DNA from 2 places in the Neobacillus sp. PS2-9 genome. Region 1 is predicted to be linked to the other one. Evidence: riboswitches for the same ligand, from Rfam matches in the RefSeq annotation. Region 1 holds a riboswitch; the other holds the start of a gene.

Region 1 (8,621 bases):
GGGTTAAAGGGCTCTGGGGATATTGTGAACCTCGAGTGCGATATGATCGGTAAATATGTAGGTCATTTTTTAACAAACCTAACAGATGATTCAAAGCAAAAGAGTCGAAAAGGAATAACTGCTAATTTTTTAGAAGAAAATGGATTTTATTAAAATATTTCTTTTCGAACGGCTATGGGTTAATTGATAAAGGCTGTGTTAAAGAACAGTGTTGATTTTTACACCCTGTTGATTGGAGCGGAAGGCACGAAGACTCCTGTGGGAGTATGGTTCAGGGGAGACCCCGCAGGCGCTAGCGCCGAGGAGGCTCGCCGAAACACCCACGGAAAGCGAAGTGCCTGGAGCGGAAATCAACAGGCAATCTTACAAAGCCTTGATAAAAAAAGGAGTGGTTTGGCATGTTTAATACGATCGAGGAAGCTTTATCGGATCTGAAAGAAGGCAAGGTTATCATTGTTTGTGATGACGAAGATAGAGAAAATGAAGGGGACTTTATTGCCCTGGCTGAAAAAACTACCCCTTCTGTTTTAAATTTTATGGTAACTCACGGCAGAGGGCTTGTGTGTGTACCGATAGAAGAAGAGTTAGCGCAAAAATTAGATTTAATGCCAATGGTTTCTAAAAACACAGACCCTCACGGAACCGCCTTTACAGTCAGTATTGATCATAAGTTTTCAACGACGGGTATTTCCGCCTATGAACGGTCAGCCACAGTCTTGAGCATGCTTGATCCTGAAGCAAAAGCAAGTGATTTTAAAAGACCCGGTCATATCTTTCCGTTAATCGCAAAAAAAGGTGGAGTCTTGCGACGTACAGGACACACCGAGGCAGCTGTAGATTTAGCTAGATTGTGCGGCTCCAAGCCTGCAGGGGTCATTTGTGAAATCATGAATGAAGATGGGACAATGGCTCGAGTTCCTCAACTTAGAAAAATAGCGGATGAGCTAAACGTAAAAATGATTACCATCAAAGACTTGATTGAATATCGAAACAAAAAGGATAACTTGGTCAAACGTGAGGTGGAAATCAATTTGCCTACCGAATTTGGCACCTTTAAAGCTGTGGGGTATTCCAATCTTGTAGATGATAAAGAACATGTTGCATTAGTGAAGGGTGAAATCGACCCTGAAACACCCGTCCTTGTCAGGGTTCATTCAGAATGTTTAACAGGGGATGTATTCGGTTCCTACCGCTGTGATTGTGGGCCACAGCTTCATGCAGCCTTAAGTCAAATCAATCAAGCGGGAAGTGGCGTGCTTTTGTACATGCGCCAGGAAGGACGCGGGATTGGTCTGTTAAATAAAATGAGAGCATATAAGCTGCAAGAAGAAGGCTATGATACCGTTGAAGCGAATGAAAAGCTTGGCTTTGGAGCAGATTTAAGGGAATACGGCATCGGGGCTCAAATACTGAAGGACTTAGGCATTAAGAAAATGATGCTGTTAACAAACAATCCCCGAAAAATAAAAGGTTTGAAGGGGTATGATCTTGAAGTAGTTGAACGGGTGCCACTTCAGATGGAAATGAGAAAAGAAAACGCCAATTATTTACGGACAAAGCATGATAAGTTAGGGCACATGTTTCATTATTAATATATGCTGTGTTAAAGAACATTTCTGAATTTTTTACCCTGTTGATTGGAGTGGAAGGTGCGAAGACTCCTGTGGGAGTATGGTTCAGGGGAGACCCCGCAGGCGCTAGCGCCGAGGAGGCTCGCCGAAACACCCACAGAAAGCGAAGCACCTGGAGCGGAAATCAACAGGCAATTTTAAAGAGTCAATATATAAATTATATGGAGGCATTTACATGGGACACACATTTGAAGGAAATTTAGTAGGATCAGGATTAAAAGTTGGAATCGTGGTTGGACGTTTTAATGAATTTATTACAAGTAAATTATTAGGTGGAGCACAGGACGCGCTAAAAAGACATGGTGTTGATGAAGCAAACGTTGATATCGCTTGGGTGCCAGGTGCATTTGAAATTCCGTTAATTGCTCAAAAAATGGCAAATAGTAAAAAGTATGATGCAGTCATCACGCTTGGTACGGTTATTCGTGGCTCAACGCCTCACTTTGATTATGTTTGTAATGAAGCAGCTAAAGGTGTTTCAGCAACTGCATTAACTAGTGGCATTCCAGTTATTTTTGGGGTGTTAACAACAGACTCCATTGAACAAGCTATTGAGCGTGCGGGAACTAAAGCAGGCAATAAGGGCTGGGATGCTGCTGTTTCAGCCATCGAAATGGCTAATTTATGTAGAAATATCGAGCAATAAGAAAGCAGACATCTGATGAAGTTTGGGTTTGATATCGATGACACATTAATAAACCTAAGAGAGCATGCCTTTCATTTGTATAATAAAAAATTACAGAAGGCTGTTCCTATTGAAGCTTATCTTAGCTTAACAACTCTTGAAATCCATGAGCCTTTCGGGTTAAGTGATCAAGAAGGGAGCAGGATGTGGCGTGATTCCTTGGAGGAGATTTATAACACGGACTGTTTACCGTTTCCACATGCCGTTGAGGTTCTGAACGAGCTTAAACTTGAAGGACATGAGATTTATTATATCACCTCAAGACCAGTGGAGCATTGTGAACGTACGAGAAACTGGCTAGTAAAGGCTGGTTTTCCCGTCGATGAACATTCTTTTTATTGCGGGATGAAGGATTCAGAAAAGATTAACATCATTAAAGATTTAGGGTTAGATTATTATTTTGACGACAAGCCCGCAGTATTGGAGACTCTTAAGGAGTCAGGATCAAAAGTATTAATGAAAAACAGCTCTTACAACCAACACATTCAACTGCCAAGAATACATTGTTGGTCACAGCTGAAGAAAACTCTACTTGAAGATAAAAAATAAAAATAGGAGAAGGCTATGTGTGCCTTCTCCTATTTTTTTATGGAAAACGACTAATATTTTTACAATTGAATTCCAATTTTTAATTAATTCCTGCTAAAATTACAAAATGTAGTGTAAAATTACACAATTATTTTAAAGTTTTAATTTTTTATCAGCGAATTTTCTGGGTTTATCGGCGAATCTAGAAATTTATCAGCAAATTTTCAACTGTTATCAGCGGATTTAAGAATTTATCAGCGAATCAAAAAAAGCACCAATATATAGATATTAAATGTATACAAACCTGACTATCTTTTACTATAATAGTGTTAACATAAAAAAATAGCTCGGTAAAACAGGTGCTAAGGTCTTAGATAGACTTTTAGCTTAATAGGGAAGTTGGTTAAAGCCAACGCGGTCCCGCCACTGTAAATGGGAGTAACCTAAACATGTCACTGTCGATAGATGGGAAGACTTAGGGAGCGATGATCATGAGCCAGGAAACCTGCCTGTTTTTGAACACAACAGCCTACGCGGATAGGAGAGTGTTAAGAACAGAAGCGGTTTCTCGTTTCCTCCTTAACGTACATAACACTCCTCCTCCTTTTAGGGGGATTTTTTTATGGCTATTTAATTAGGAAAGGAAGAGTTTCAAAATGATGAAGAAAAGAAATTTGTGGATGGTCATGCTGTTAATTTTTACATTATTCACGAGTGGGCTACAAGCTCCTGTACTAGCAGCCGACTTAGCGAAACAAGGGTCCATTACAGTTTTGGGATTGGATGGAGCCAACCCAATCTTAGCAAAAACCACTGTTCAAATCAGTGACACTGAAACAGCAACAGAAGCGTTAACTGCAGCTGTTGGTGAAAGCAATGTTGAATTTACTGATACCTCCAATGGAAAAATGCTCATTGGAATTAATGGGGTAAAAGCAGAAGGGACAAATTATTGGGCATTTTTTATCAATGGTGTTGCAGCACAGGTTGGTTCTGACACCTATGTTGTCCAGAATGGTGACCAATTAACGTTCCGTTTGACAGATTGGACAAAAAAACCACAGAATACGGTTTCGCTCAAAGTGGTTAATAGTGATAAAAATAACGTTACTGATCAATCAGGAATTGAAGTGATTGGAAGTCCAACTGCATTTCAACTATTACAAGTAATTCTTGGCCCTGATAAGGTTGGATATAGTGAAAGTCAGTACGGAAAAATGATTACCTCTATTAATGATATACAAGCAGAAGGGACAAATTATTGGGCTTTTTACGTAAACGATAAAATGGCCGAGGTTGGTGCAGACAGCTACCCGCTTCAACCAGGAAACCAAATTAGCTTTAAACTTGAATCTTGGGAAAATGGATCAGGTGATGGTAACACAGGAGGAGAAACAAACCCGAATCCTTCTGGTGGAACGCTTACTGAAAAGACAATTCAAGCTTCCGTCGATTCAGCCAGCAAATATGTGTTGAAGAATAATCTAGGCGAATGGGAAGTAATTGCCTTAAAACAAACAGGACAGACCATTCCTGCTACATACCTTACATCAGTAAAATCACTAGTCAGGGAAAAACAAGGGAAGTTCAATAGAATCACCGATACAGAGCGATATGTTCTCGGAATTCTTGCAGCTGGTGGTGACCCATCAAATGTAGGTGGCTATAACTTGGTGGAAGCCATTTACAATGGTAATGTGACAAAGCAAGGCTTAATCGGCGTGTCATATGCTTTAATTGCTCTAGATAGTGCGAACTTTTCCATTCCTGAATCAGCACAATGGACGCGAGAAAAGATAGTGAAGCATTTATTAGATAGGCAAAATCAAGATGGCGGATGGGCTTGGGATGAAAGTGCTACTAGCGATATTGATACAACCGCGATGATTTTAACAGCACTTGCTCCATATAGTAAGCAGCCTGAAGTGAAGGGCAAGGTAGATGCTGCCATCCAGTATTTATCCACACAATATCAAGCTTCAAAAATAGATAATAGCTCAACTGCAGCACAGGCCATCATTGCCCTGACAGCTTTAGGGGTGGATTCGAATGCAGCTCCATTTAAAGGACTTGTTGAATATTTTCTATCCTTCCAAAATGCCGATGGCGGCTTTGATTGGCAGGGAGGAGATGTAAGTGACCCATTCACTACTTCACAGGGAATCCAGGCGCTAGCTGCTTATCAGTTGTATACAACAGGAAAAGGCTCATTATATCAGCTTCCATTAGTTGAACAAAAGCCGGAAACAGAGAAGCCTGAGACTGAGACTCAAACACCTAGTGAGGAGGCACCAGTACAGACAACTCCTCATCAAGATAATGGTAGTAATAGTGTGAAGGGACATACGTTGCCAAATACTGCTACAGATAGTTATAACCTGCTCATGGTTGGTCTTTTGATTATGCTAATCGGAAGTCTAGTTTATATGAAGCAAAGAAAAAGATTTTCATAAGTGAAATATGGCCCCTTCTTCTATTTAGGAGGGGCACCCTAGAGGAGGCGCATCTATGAAAAAATGGATGAAAGGTACAGCATTTCTTAGTCTATTATTCGTTTTGTTCTCCTTAGTTGGATGTAGTTCGAATGAACAAACTACGAAGGAAACAACCAAAGAAGAAAAAACTGTTCATGTAGAAAAACAAAATGAAGAAGAAAAAAAGGAAGAGGCAAAAGTAGAACCGAGTAGTGAACAAAACAAACCTACGGATTCATCAACGGTTGCTTCTGAAGAAAAGAAGGAAAATCAGTCTACATCACCAACCAGTACGTCGAAGCAAACGAGTCCATCTAGTCAGCAACAATCGCCGACGACCAAAAAAAATACGGCTGTGACGACAAATAAAAGTAGTACGCCGACGACTACGCCCCAAACACCAACGTCGACTACACCGGTATCAAAGCCAAGTACCACCACACCACCAAAGCCGGCAAATACGGTAACGTTATCGATTGTTGGACCAAAGGATCAGGGCATCATTGTTGCTGCAACAAAAGTTAGTTTTAAAGACGGGGACACCATTTATGATATTATTTTAGCAACAGCTAAAAAACATGGTATTGTGATTGATTCCCGAGGAAGCGGGGCAACTGCCTATATCGAAGGAATTGATAATATTTATGAGTTTGATTATGGTCCAAAAAGCGGTTGGGTATTTGAGCAAAATGGAATTAGTCTCACTAAGAGTATTGGTGTTACAAAAATCAAAGATGGTGATCGGATTGAATGTATCTATACCGAATAACATAAGGGGGAACTGGGGATGAAAGGTCGTTTTGAACGGTTTCATCCTCTTGTGTCCTTTCTTTTTTATGCTGGGGCCATTTCGCTGTTAATTCTTATGCTACATCCCATTTTTCTCGGTGCGGCCTTAATAGTCATTTTAATGATTAACTTTATTCATGATCAGTTAAAGGGACTGAGACGCTGGTATATCTTTATCATCAGTACCTTCCTTCTCATGCTTGTCACAAATCCTTTATTTAATGAAAGAGGACGACATTTGCTTTTTGATATCAATGAGCATCGGGTGACACTTGAGGCTGTCCTGTATGGAGGAATGGATGCTGTATCTATAATAGGAATTATTGCGTTATTTATTTCGTATAACATAATCATGACGCCTAACAAGCTATTATTTTTGTTTGCAAAAATCCTCCCACAATTTGCTGTTCTTCTTATGCTGACTCTAAGGTTTATTCCGTTAATGAGAAGGAGAATGGAGGAAATCTCGATTGTTCAAAGGAGCAAGGGGAATTCTATGAATCAGGGGAAATGGAAAACAAGGATGAAGATGGGCATGCTTTATGTGCAAACACTGTTAACCTATTCGCTTGAGGAAGCCATTCAAACAGCTGATTCAATGAATGCGAGGGGCTATGGCCAAGGTCGGCGTACTTCTTACGAATATTTTAAGTTTAAGAAAACAGATTTCCTTTCAATGTCTTATTTAGTTGTTCTTTTTGCTATCATTTTATTTGAGCGATTTTCAGGCTTTGGTGTATTAACAATCTATCCAATTATGGAAGCTTGGCAGTTTTCTGTAATGGATACCTTAGCTTTTTTATGTTATTTTATGTTCTTAAGTTTTCCATTAATAGTAGAAGTAGGTGGAATGGTCCGATGGCGTTTATTGAAATAAATGATGTTACCTTTACATACCCAGGCAGTTCGGAACCAGCCATAAGGAACCTATCACTTACTATTAATAAAGGTGAATTCGTCGTGCTGTTCGGTGCTTCCGGTTCTGGAAAAAGCACACTTTTACAATTGTTAAAAAAAGAAATCCAGCCACATGGAAGCCTATTAGGGATGATGACGATTAATGGGGAAAGTCTTCAGGAGGCAAAGGATACTTCGAACAAAATCGGCTTCGTCTTTCAAGACCCGGAAAATCAGATGGTTGCGGATGATGTGCTTCATGAAATAGTCTTTGGCCTTGAAAATATTGGACTTTCCACGAATGAAATGAGAAACAGAGTAGCCGAAATGGTTCATTTTTTTGGTGCTGAACCATTGCTGCACAAAAAAGTGCATGAACTCTCAGGTGGAAAGAAACAACAAATTAACCTCGCTTCAGTTTTACTTATGCAGCCAGATATTTTGTTGCTCGATGAACCAACTGCACAGTTGGATCCAGTGAGTGCACGGGAATTTTTAGATATCTTAAAGAGACTGAATGATGAATTTGGGATGACAATTATTATTGCAGAACATCGCCTTGAAGAAGTTTTTACATTGGCGGATCAAATTGTCATGATGGATCAAGGAAGGGTGCAAATGTCAGGTGAGCCGCGAGAGGTGCTTCCTGAAATTTGGAAATCATCAAACAAGGTTTTTATTCCTAGTATTCCAGCTTTATTTTTAGAATCGGATGGCAAGGGAATGATGCCTCTTAGTGTTAAAGAAGGTAGGAAATGGGTTCAAAAGTCAGAGTTACAGCCTATTTATCTGAAAAAAAACAATCCTTTTAATTCACTCGGCGATGAATTGATCAAGGGGATTAATGTTTCATGTCGCTACGATAAGCAGGGAGATCTTATTTTAGACGAGCTTGATCTAAGTCTGAAGAAAGGCGAATTTTATGCTTTGTTGGGTGGAAATGGTTCAGGTAAGTCTACCTTACTCAAGTCTCTAGCAGGTTTATTGAAGCTGGAAGGCGGAAAAATTCTTCTCGAAGGCAAGCCCTTAAAAGGGTATAAAAACAAGGAATTAACCGGAAAAATTGGCTATTTACCGCAAAATCCTAAATTGTTTTTTATTCAGGAAACGATTGAAAAGGAAATCAAGGAAACAATGACACAATGGAACGTAACTGACATGAATGAGGTAGAGAACTTGTTAGTCGAGTTAGGGATTGCTCATTTGACATCAAGTCACCCATACGATTTAAGTGGGGGGGAGCTTCAAAAGGCGGCACTTGCGTGTGTATTATTGAGAAAGCCAGAATTACTGTTGCTGGATGAGCCAACAAAGGGACTGGATCCCATCTCAAAAGAAAATTTAGCAAACATTCTAAATGATTTACGTAGGTCTGGTATGACTATTTTCATGTCGACTCATGATGTGGAATTCGCGGCACAGTACGCAACCAAATGTGGAATGATGTTTCAAGGGAAGATTACCTCTGAGGATGAACCTAAGAAGTTTTTTAAAGGAAATTTCTTTTACACAACGATGATTCAGCGGATTTTCCGTGATAGAACGACAAATGCCCCGATGACGCTAGAGGAGGTTATTCGTCCATGCGTAGTTACAAAGGGCTAAAAACGATACTCG
Region 2 (8,621 bases), 700 kb from region 1:
TGAAGTTTTTTGCCAAACAGCTCGATACTTAGATCTCTTGATGAGGTATCACTTAACATGCGTGGGACAATATGCCACTTTTCAAATGACTTATTATTGTTCCTTGCTGTTACTTCAGCACCAGCAGATGCGGCAACGTAGTGATATGGTTTTGCCTCAAGTTGCTCTTTAGCCTTAGCCTCTAACTCTTCATATGAAACTGGAACAATATTATTCTCTATTCCTTGATAAACTTTAAATTGGACTTGATTACCGAAACCCATCGTGGTATACCCCCTTTTACAGTAAGCGTTTCCATTAACATGATATCATTCAAAAAAATAAATGGTCAATAAATAGTCAAAAAATTAGGAAAACCATAAAGTTGGTTTATTAGTTATTATTTGACTTAATTTTCTAATAATATATGATAAATTTAGTAGCTCGAAAGAATGTTAGGAGGAGACTAGATGAAAAAAACAGTAGCAAAACGGTTAACCCGCTCAGAAGTACCAGAAGATTTGACATGGAATCTGGATGACTTATTCCCCTCAGAACAGTCATGGGAAGAGGAACTAATAGCAATTGACCATGAGATAAACAAGTTTGACCAATTTAAGGGGACTTTACATACAGGTGCAAAGGCATTATTAGACTGCTTATGTGCACAGGAACAGCTTTCCATGAAAATTACAAAAGCTTGGACATATGCGAACCTTAAACAATCCGCAGATGGAACTGACCCAGTTAATCAGGAAAATTCAGCAAAATTTTCAGCATTACGAACGAAAAGTATCGCTGCTTTATCGTTCATTCATTCTGAAATTCTTGCCCTTGAGGAAGGAGTTGTCGAAAAATACATTTTAGAGGAACCTGGTCTTGATGCCTTCCGAAAAAATTTAGTGGAGCTTCTAGAAACGAAAAAACATAGACTTTCTCCTGAAACAGAGGAAGCGCTTGCTGCTTTAGGTGAACTTCAAGGAGCCCCATATCAAATCTACCAAATGACAAAATTGGCGGATATGGATTTTTCTCCGATAAAAGATGAAAGTGGTCAGGAATTGCCTGTTTCGTTTGCTTTATTTGAGAGCCGCTACGAATTCTCAGCAAATACAGAGGTTCGAAGAAAGGCCTATTACTCTTTTGTTGAAACTTTAAAAAAGTACACAAATACGATGGCTGCAACCTATGCTACAGAGGTAAAGAAGCAAGTCACTCTTGCACACTTACGGAATTACGAGTCCGTTACCCATATGTTGCTTGAGCCCCAGCAGGTAACATTGGAGATGTATAATAACCAAATAGACATTATATATAAAGAACTTGCCCCACATATGAGGCGGTTTGCCCAATTAAAACAAAAAGTTCTTGGTCTTCCGCAAATGCTTTTTTGTGATTTGAAAGCACCACTTGACCCAGACTTCGATCCAAAAACTACATATGAAGAGGCGAGCCAACTCATATTGGATTCTTTAAAGATAATGGGTCCTGAATATTCCGAAATCATGGAAAGAGGGTTTAAAGAAAGATGGGTTGACTTAGCAGATAATGTTGGCAAATCCACAGGAGCTTTTTGCTCTAGCCCGTATGGGTCTCATCCATATATCCTTATTACTTGGCAGGATAATATGCGTGGCTGCTTTACCTTAACACATGAATTTGGGCATGCAGGACATTTCTTTTTAGCCAATAAAAATCAACGAATAATGAATGTGCGCCCTTCAATGTATTTTGTAGAAGCACCATCAACTATGAACGAAATGCTATTAGGCCAGCATTTACTCAATAAATATAAAGATAAACAAATGCGCCGTTGGGTTGTTCTTCAACTGCTAGGAACCTATTATCATAATTTTGTCACCCATTTACTTGAAGCGGAATATCAACGTAGAATATACACTCTTGCTGAAGATGGAAAAGCACTAACAGCTAAAATATTAACAGAAGTAACCAAATCCGTTCTTACCGAGTTTTGGGGAGATACGGTTGTAATAGATGAAGGAGCAAGCTTAACTTGGATGCGCCAACCACACTATTACATGGGATTATATCCATACACCTATTCTGCAGGGTTAACTGCATCAACAGCTGTCGCGCAAATGATTCAAGAAGAAGGCCAGCCTGCCGTAGATAGATGGTTAGATGTACTGCGTGCAGGTGGAACAATGGAGCCACTTGAGTTGTTGAGACATGCCGGAATTGATATGTCTACACCAGAACCTATCATTAGAGCTGTGGCTTTTGTAGGTTCATTGATAGATGAATTAGAAGAATCATTTAAGTAGTTATTTAAGAAGAGGTTGCCTCAATTGCAACCTCTTCTTGTTTTACTTTTTACTTTTTACTTTTTACTCTTTATCTTTAGATCACTTCGATAAAGTAGGACTTTTTCCAATACAATTTCAACAAACCGTATGCAACGGCTCAAGTCTTTCTTCTGAGGTGAAACCTCAATTTTAAGTGTAACAGCTAAATGAGTGTGATAATAAAGCATAGTTTTAAATTCATCAACAGCCCCGCAAAAATTTAGATAGCCACTGTCACCTGTCCCGACAACTGCAGTAACAATATTCTTCACGTCTTCTGTTTTAAAAGCACGAAAAATGCCCATCATTTCATGTGGTATATTTCCATTTCCCCACGTATAGGTTCCAATCACAATAGCTTCATAGTTACTTAAATCATTGATTGGAAATTGCTCAATTCTAAAAAGTTTAACAACAACTTTCTTCCTATTGAATAACTCTTGAATCAAATGAACTAATTCTTCTGTATTCCCCGTTTTGGAAGAATACACGATAGCTATTTTCATAATTCATCAAATCCATTGGATTGGGTAACCTTTGCATAGGTCCTTGATTTCTGCTCAAAAAAATCGGACTTTGTTTCATTCATCATTTCATCACTGAAAACATGAATCCACGGCATTGGATTGCTTCTGTCCACGTAGAGATTTTGCAAACCAAGCTGACGTAGACGTTTATTAGCAAGATATTCGGTGTACTCCTCATACTGATTTATATTAATTCTATCTATATCTTGGAAAATCACACGAGCCCATTCTTTTTCTAGCTCAACAGCCTGTCCAACTGTATGATAAATATATTCAATATTTGAATCATTATTTAGTTTTGGATTCTCTGTTAAAAGGATGCGTAAAAACTGAGCCATAAAATAAGCATGTTGCATTTCATCACGTTGAATATAGCTAATCATTGTGCTTGTCTTTAACATTTTTTGCTGTCCGGCAAGATAATAAAAAAAAGCAAAGCCTGCATAAAAATAAATACCCTCCAGATTGATAGAATTCACACCTAATTCAAATAGATTTTGCGGAGTAGGATTTTCTCGAAAGCTTTCATAAGAATTTAATATGAGTTGATTTCTTTTTTGCACTATCGGATCACTTTTAGCTTGATTGAATCGGTCATTTTGCTCACTTAAAGGTACAAGAGAACTTAGAATATAGGAATATGATTCGTTATGAACCGCCTCCTGCTGTGCAATCACCGCAAATATGGCTTTCATACTTGAATCTGACACATAATCCATCACTTGGCACATCGTTGGTGTTTGCAGGCTGTCCAATGAGGCCAGTTGTGTATTAATACGCAAAAATACATCTTTCTCTGTTAAGCTAAGTTGGTCCCACTGCTTAACATCATCTTGCATAATTATTTCCTGTGCTTTCCAAAAATTTGATAATAATGTTTGATACAAATCGTACATTTGTGGGTAAGCGATATCATTCCAGTTAAGCAATCCTGAAGACTGCCCGTTAATTATTCCTGTCGTTTTATTTGGAAACTTCGGATTTAGTAGTTTAACTTTTAATAAAGGTGAATGAATGTCCATTAAGCTCTCCTCCCATTAACTATGACACGCCTCGCATTCTTCTATTTCAGCTTGTGTTGTGCTTCTTACATAATAAGTTGTCTTAAGCCCCTGCTTCCAAGATTCCAAATGAAGATTTAATAAATCTTTCGCTTTTATGTCATGTCGAACATAAAGATTGAAACTAATTGCCTGATCAATATGACGTCCACGAGCAGCATTCTGTTTGATACTCCAAACTTGATCAATTTCATGCCTTACACGACGATAATAAGTGTAAGTATGATGATTTAGGTCAGGTGCTGTCACTTTAAATTTAAAATTTTTCTTCTCTTCAGCGTATTCCACCGAATAGATAGGATCAATTCCATCTGTTGAACCACCAATTTTTGCTGTTGAAGAGTTTGGTGCAATAGCCATAAGCCACCCATTTCGAAGTCCATGAATAGCTACTTTCCTCTTTAAATCATTCCACCTATCTGTCTGGTAATTTCTACGTGTAAAATAGTCACCGGTTTGCCACTCAGAACCGCTAAACTGACTATACGCCCCTTTCTCTTTTGCTAGTTCCATTGAAGACCGAATGGTGTAAAAAGCAATGTCTTCATATAATACATCTGCAAAATGAACGGCAGCATAGGATTCCCATTGAATTCCCTTTAGTGCAAGAAGATGGTGCCAACCAAACGTGCCAAGGCCAACGGCTCTAAACTTTTTATTCGTAATCTGTGCTTGCCCCACTGAGATTGTATTTAAGTCAATGACATTGTCTAACATTCTTACCTGGATCCGTATTAGTCGTTCTAAGACATTCGCTGGTACAGCTTTTGCAAGATTAACAGAGGATAAATTACAAACAACAAAATCACCTGGTTTACGTACCATTACGATGTTTCCCTCTTCGTCCTGAAATTCGTTAACGATCGTTGTAGGTGACATATTTTGCGTAATTTCGGTACATAAGTTACTGCAATAGATTGAAGTACGACCCTTGCCTAAAAGATGTTTATTCGGATTTTTCCTGTTCACTTCATCACGGTAAAACATGTATGGAGTTCCAGTTTCTAGTTGTGAAACCATAATTCGTGCCATAATATCCATAGCTCGATATGTTTTACGTGGAAGAAGTGGGTTACTTACCGCCTCCTCATATTTCTCGGTAAAATATTTGTGATCACTTTCATCATAAAAATCTTCCAATCCAAGAAGATTACCCTTTTCATCTTTCCAGCCCATGATCTGTTTTACCTCATGTGGACAAAACGTATGCCATTCTCCAATACTTCTACCGTTATCATCTTTTTCTTCAAGTTTTTGCATAAATAAGTCCGGGATAGAAACCCCGGTAAAAATATCATGGGCTTTCCGGCGCTCATCTCCATTATTTGTTTTTAAGTCAAGGAATCCATTCATAATATCTTTATGAAATATATCCAAATATACAGCGATGGCTCCCTGCCGCTGACCTAATTGGTCAACACTTACAGCAGTATCATTTACTAACTTGATCCATGGGACAATACCGGAAGAGTTTCCTCTAAATTTCTTAATATCGGAACCTAAAGCACGAACCTTACCATAATAGATTCCAATTCCCCCACCATCTTTACTCAACCTGGCAATATCCCAATTATTTAAATAAATGCTATCGAGGGAATCATTGACTGTGTCAATAAAACATGAGGAAAGCTGACCAACGCTTTTTCCTGCATTTGCTAATGTAGGGGTTGCGACCGTCATATATAAGTTGCTTAAAGCCCAATATGCCTCTTTTACTAGACTTAAGCGAATGGACTTCTTTTCATACTTCATAAGCGTCATAGCAATAATCATGAAACGCTCTTGAGGAAGCTCATAGACGTTCCGTTCATAATCCCGTGCAAGGTAACGATCTGCAAATAGGAATAATCCTATGTAATTAAACAAGTGGTCCTGATCTTGACTGATCTCTTTTGCTATACTATGTATTTCATCTTTACTATATAGGGTTAGTAAGTCACTAGAATAGATTCCTAAATCCGTTAGTATTTTAATGAGCACATAAAATTTTCCATATTTTTTTGTGGATTCATATCCCCGATTTTTTGCTGCCTCACAATATAATTCCTGCAAATACAAGCTAGCAGCCACGAAAGTCCAATCGGGTTGATCTAGTGCTATTTGGTTAACTGCATAGAATAGTGCTTGCTTATTAACGTCTGTGTCTGTTCCTCCCAACTGATTTATATGCTTTTTAAAATCAGAAGCATCAATGTTAAATTTCTGTTCAGCTTGATTAATAGATTCCAAAACAGAATCAAGCTCTTCTTGTACCTTAATGGCCATAATTTTTCCCCCAAATTAAAAAAATCCGCTCAAGGTGAACTGAGCGGATGAAACGATAACAGTAGAGAAGACGCAAAAATTTCTGGTGTCTCCTGTCGCCACCGTTTCATCTTCTCAATCCCCGAAGAAGTTGAAACATCTTAAGAAAGACAGGTCTCCTGACTTATGCTTCTCCCTACTATGAGTCCTTCCCGTATAAGCGCCTAATCAATTAAACTCTCTTATACAGTGGTTTTCTCATTTCGTCAGCATTTACAGTTGCGGGGGCAGTTCTGGTATTTCACCAGATTCCCTTTTAAGCCTAACGGCATCTCTTCTCAAGGCAAACACAATATATAGTTTTTTATCACAAAAACATAACAACATCTTGTATAAAGCGGTTAAAATAAATACTAGTATATATTCCATAAAATATCAAGCATCTTTTTCTTTATCATTCATCTTGTTGATAAAGATTCTTTTCCAGTTCTCTTCTAATCTCTTGAGGTATTGTTTCAGATTGTTGTGTTTTGAGATTAAAATTTACATAAGTGGCTGTTCCTTTTACACAAATTCTTCCTTCCTGATGGATTTCCTCATAAAGCTGTAAACTGGAATTTCCTATCCTATTAACCCATGTAAAAACTTCTACATCCTTTCCAAAATATATTTGTTTTAAATAATCCACGTTCATATTGAGAATAATCATTTTCCAATTTTTAAAGGAAGAGTCAGGGGTAAATAATTTGAAAATTTCGTTTCTAGCGGCTTCAAACCAAATTGGTATGGTTGTATTATTGATATGACCCACCCCGTCCGTCTCAGAAACACGAGGTTCAATGACTTTTTTATACATATAGGCTTCCCCCTTCTCCATAAGTTAATTATCATTTGTTATAACTCCTTCATAAGCCTTGACGTAAATTTGCTCAATTGCTTCAATAGTAAACTCTTTTGGGCTCCTATTTAATAGCCTTTTCTGTTTAAACCCATTCTCAGCCAACCTTTTAATATCCTTCCGTTGGATGTTATATGCACTTAGTGTTGTAGGCAGACCGACATCTTGCACCAAGTCTAGTAAGCTATGAACCACTTCCTGCGCGATTTCCTTTTCACTTTTCCCCTTGCTCGTTATCGAAAATAGGTCAGCGACTGCCATGATTTTTTCCAAACAAGCCGGCCATATATAATCATAGACGTAAGGCAATAAAACAGCATTTGATTCCCCATGAGGTATTTTATATAAGCCACCAAGGGGGTAAGCTAGACCATGAACCCCCGCCACACCTGCATTAAAAAAACTTAATCCCGCCAATAAACTGGCTAATGACATTTGTTCTCTTGCTGGCCGATCTTGACCGTTCTCTACTGCCGTACGAATACTCCCAATTATCTTTCTCATTGCTTCTAGTGCTAAAATATCAGTTAGTGGAGTGGCGTTTTTTGAAGTATAAGCCTCTAAGGCGTGTGTGAAGGCATCAATGCCACTTGCAGCTGTTACTCTTGGTGGTAATGTGTAAGTTAACGATGAATCGACAATTGCATAATCAGCCAACAAATATTCGTGAGTAATAACATCTTTTGTTTCCTCTAAAGAAAAAACAGCGATATCTGTAACCTCTGCACCTGTTCCAGATGTCGTCGGAATTAAAATCTTTTGTAGCCCCTTTTTTGAAAGCTTTGTCGTTCCGCTTAAATTTAAATAGTCCTATATCCATCCTTCATTTTCTACAAGGACGGCAGCAGCCTTTGCTAAATCAAGAGCACTCCCTCCACCTACACCAATAACTAAACAAGGATTGTATTTTCTAATTTTACTTACCACTTGATTCCCTACCTCTATAGAAGGCTCCGGTACAACATTAATATCTAATTGAATTCCAATATTTAGCTCTTCAATGATGCTGAGAATGGGTTGAATCACACCTAATTCCTTTACAATTGGGTCAGATAATAAATACACTCTTTTAGCTTGTAAATCCTTTAATATATCTTTTAAGTTTGTTAACGATCCTGCCCCATGGTAAATTTTCTTTGGTGAAATAAATTGCTCCATGTTTCTCACTTCCCCTATTAATTAATGAAATCGTTTATATAGATTATTCTAAATCTTCTATCCACTTAAATCAAAGGTCAACTAATGAAAAAGGACGGCTCTAAACAGAAGAGCCATCCTTTATTGTATTATTGTACCCTCTGTATCCTATTTTGAAGTGGATAGGAAAACGATTTTGGCTGTGCGGTAATGTAATTAACTAGCGCATCTAAATCAACCGGACCAACTTCTTTATTTTGGGCTTTAGTGAATTCAGTAAAACCATCTCCCCCACCAGATAAGAAGATATTTGCTGTTACCGTATACGACTTAGCGGAATCAAGTTCTGTACCGTCCGAAAGCTTGACACTCACTATCCTGTTTCCAACAGGCTTATTAGGGTCCCAAGTATATGTTAAACCAGAAATTTGTAGGATCGCAGTTCTTGTACCCCACTGCTGGTTAAGCA

What was found. A riboswitch is a leader RNA that binds a small molecule or an ion and turns the genes downstream of it on or off. The one in region 1 is predicted to bind cobalamin.
Region 2: another riboswitch for cobalamin. It lies ahead of RCG25_RS12195 (ribonucleoside-diphosphate reductase subunit alpha); the one in region 1 lies ahead of RCG25_RS15765 (DUF4430 domain-containing protein).

Annotation. Positions count from the first base shown of each region.
Region 1 is NZ_CP133269.1:3,109,992-3,118,612, reverse strand. It holds gene ribE (riboflavin synthase) at 1-153, shown strand, start outside; gene RCG25_RS15780 (bifunctional 3,4-dihydroxy-2-butanone-4-phosphate synthase/GTP cyclohydrolase II) at 399-1,592, shown strand; gene ribE (6,7-dimethyl-8-ribityllumazine synthase) at 1,807-2,277, shown strand; gene RCG25_RS15770 (5' nucleotidase, NT5C type) at 2,293-2,865, shown strand; cobalamin riboswitch at 3,185-3,372, shown strand; gene RCG25_RS15765 (DUF4430 domain-containing protein) at 3,501-5,297, shown strand; gene RCG25_RS15760 (DUF4430 domain-containing protein) at 5,353-6,087, shown strand; gene RCG25_RS15755 (energy-coupling factor transporter transmembrane component T) at 6,106-6,984, shown strand; gene RCG25_RS15750 (ABC transporter ATP-binding protein) at 6,966-8,609, shown strand; gene RCG25_RS15745 (ECF transporter S component) at 8,588-8,621, shown strand, end outside.
Region 2 is NZ_CP133269.1:2,414,809-2,423,429, reverse strand. It holds gene RCG25_RS12215 (lactate 2-monooxygenase) at 1-263, opposite strand, end outside; gene pepF (oligoendopeptidase F) at 450-2,264, shown strand; gene RCG25_RS12205 (flavodoxin domain-containing protein) at 2,321-2,791, opposite strand; gene RCG25_RS12200 (ribonucleotide-diphosphate reductase subunit beta) at 2,788-3,834, opposite strand; gene RCG25_RS12195 (ribonucleoside-diphosphate reductase subunit alpha) at 3,850-6,138, opposite strand; cobalamin riboswitch at 6,269-6,468, opposite strand; gene RCG25_RS12190 (acyl-CoA thioesterase) at 6,572-6,973, opposite strand; partial or broken gene RCG25_RS12185 (iron-containing alcohol dehydrogenase) at 6,998-8,173, opposite strand; gene RCG25_RS12180 (bifunctional metallophosphatase/5'-nucleotidase) at 8,302-8,621, opposite strand, start outside.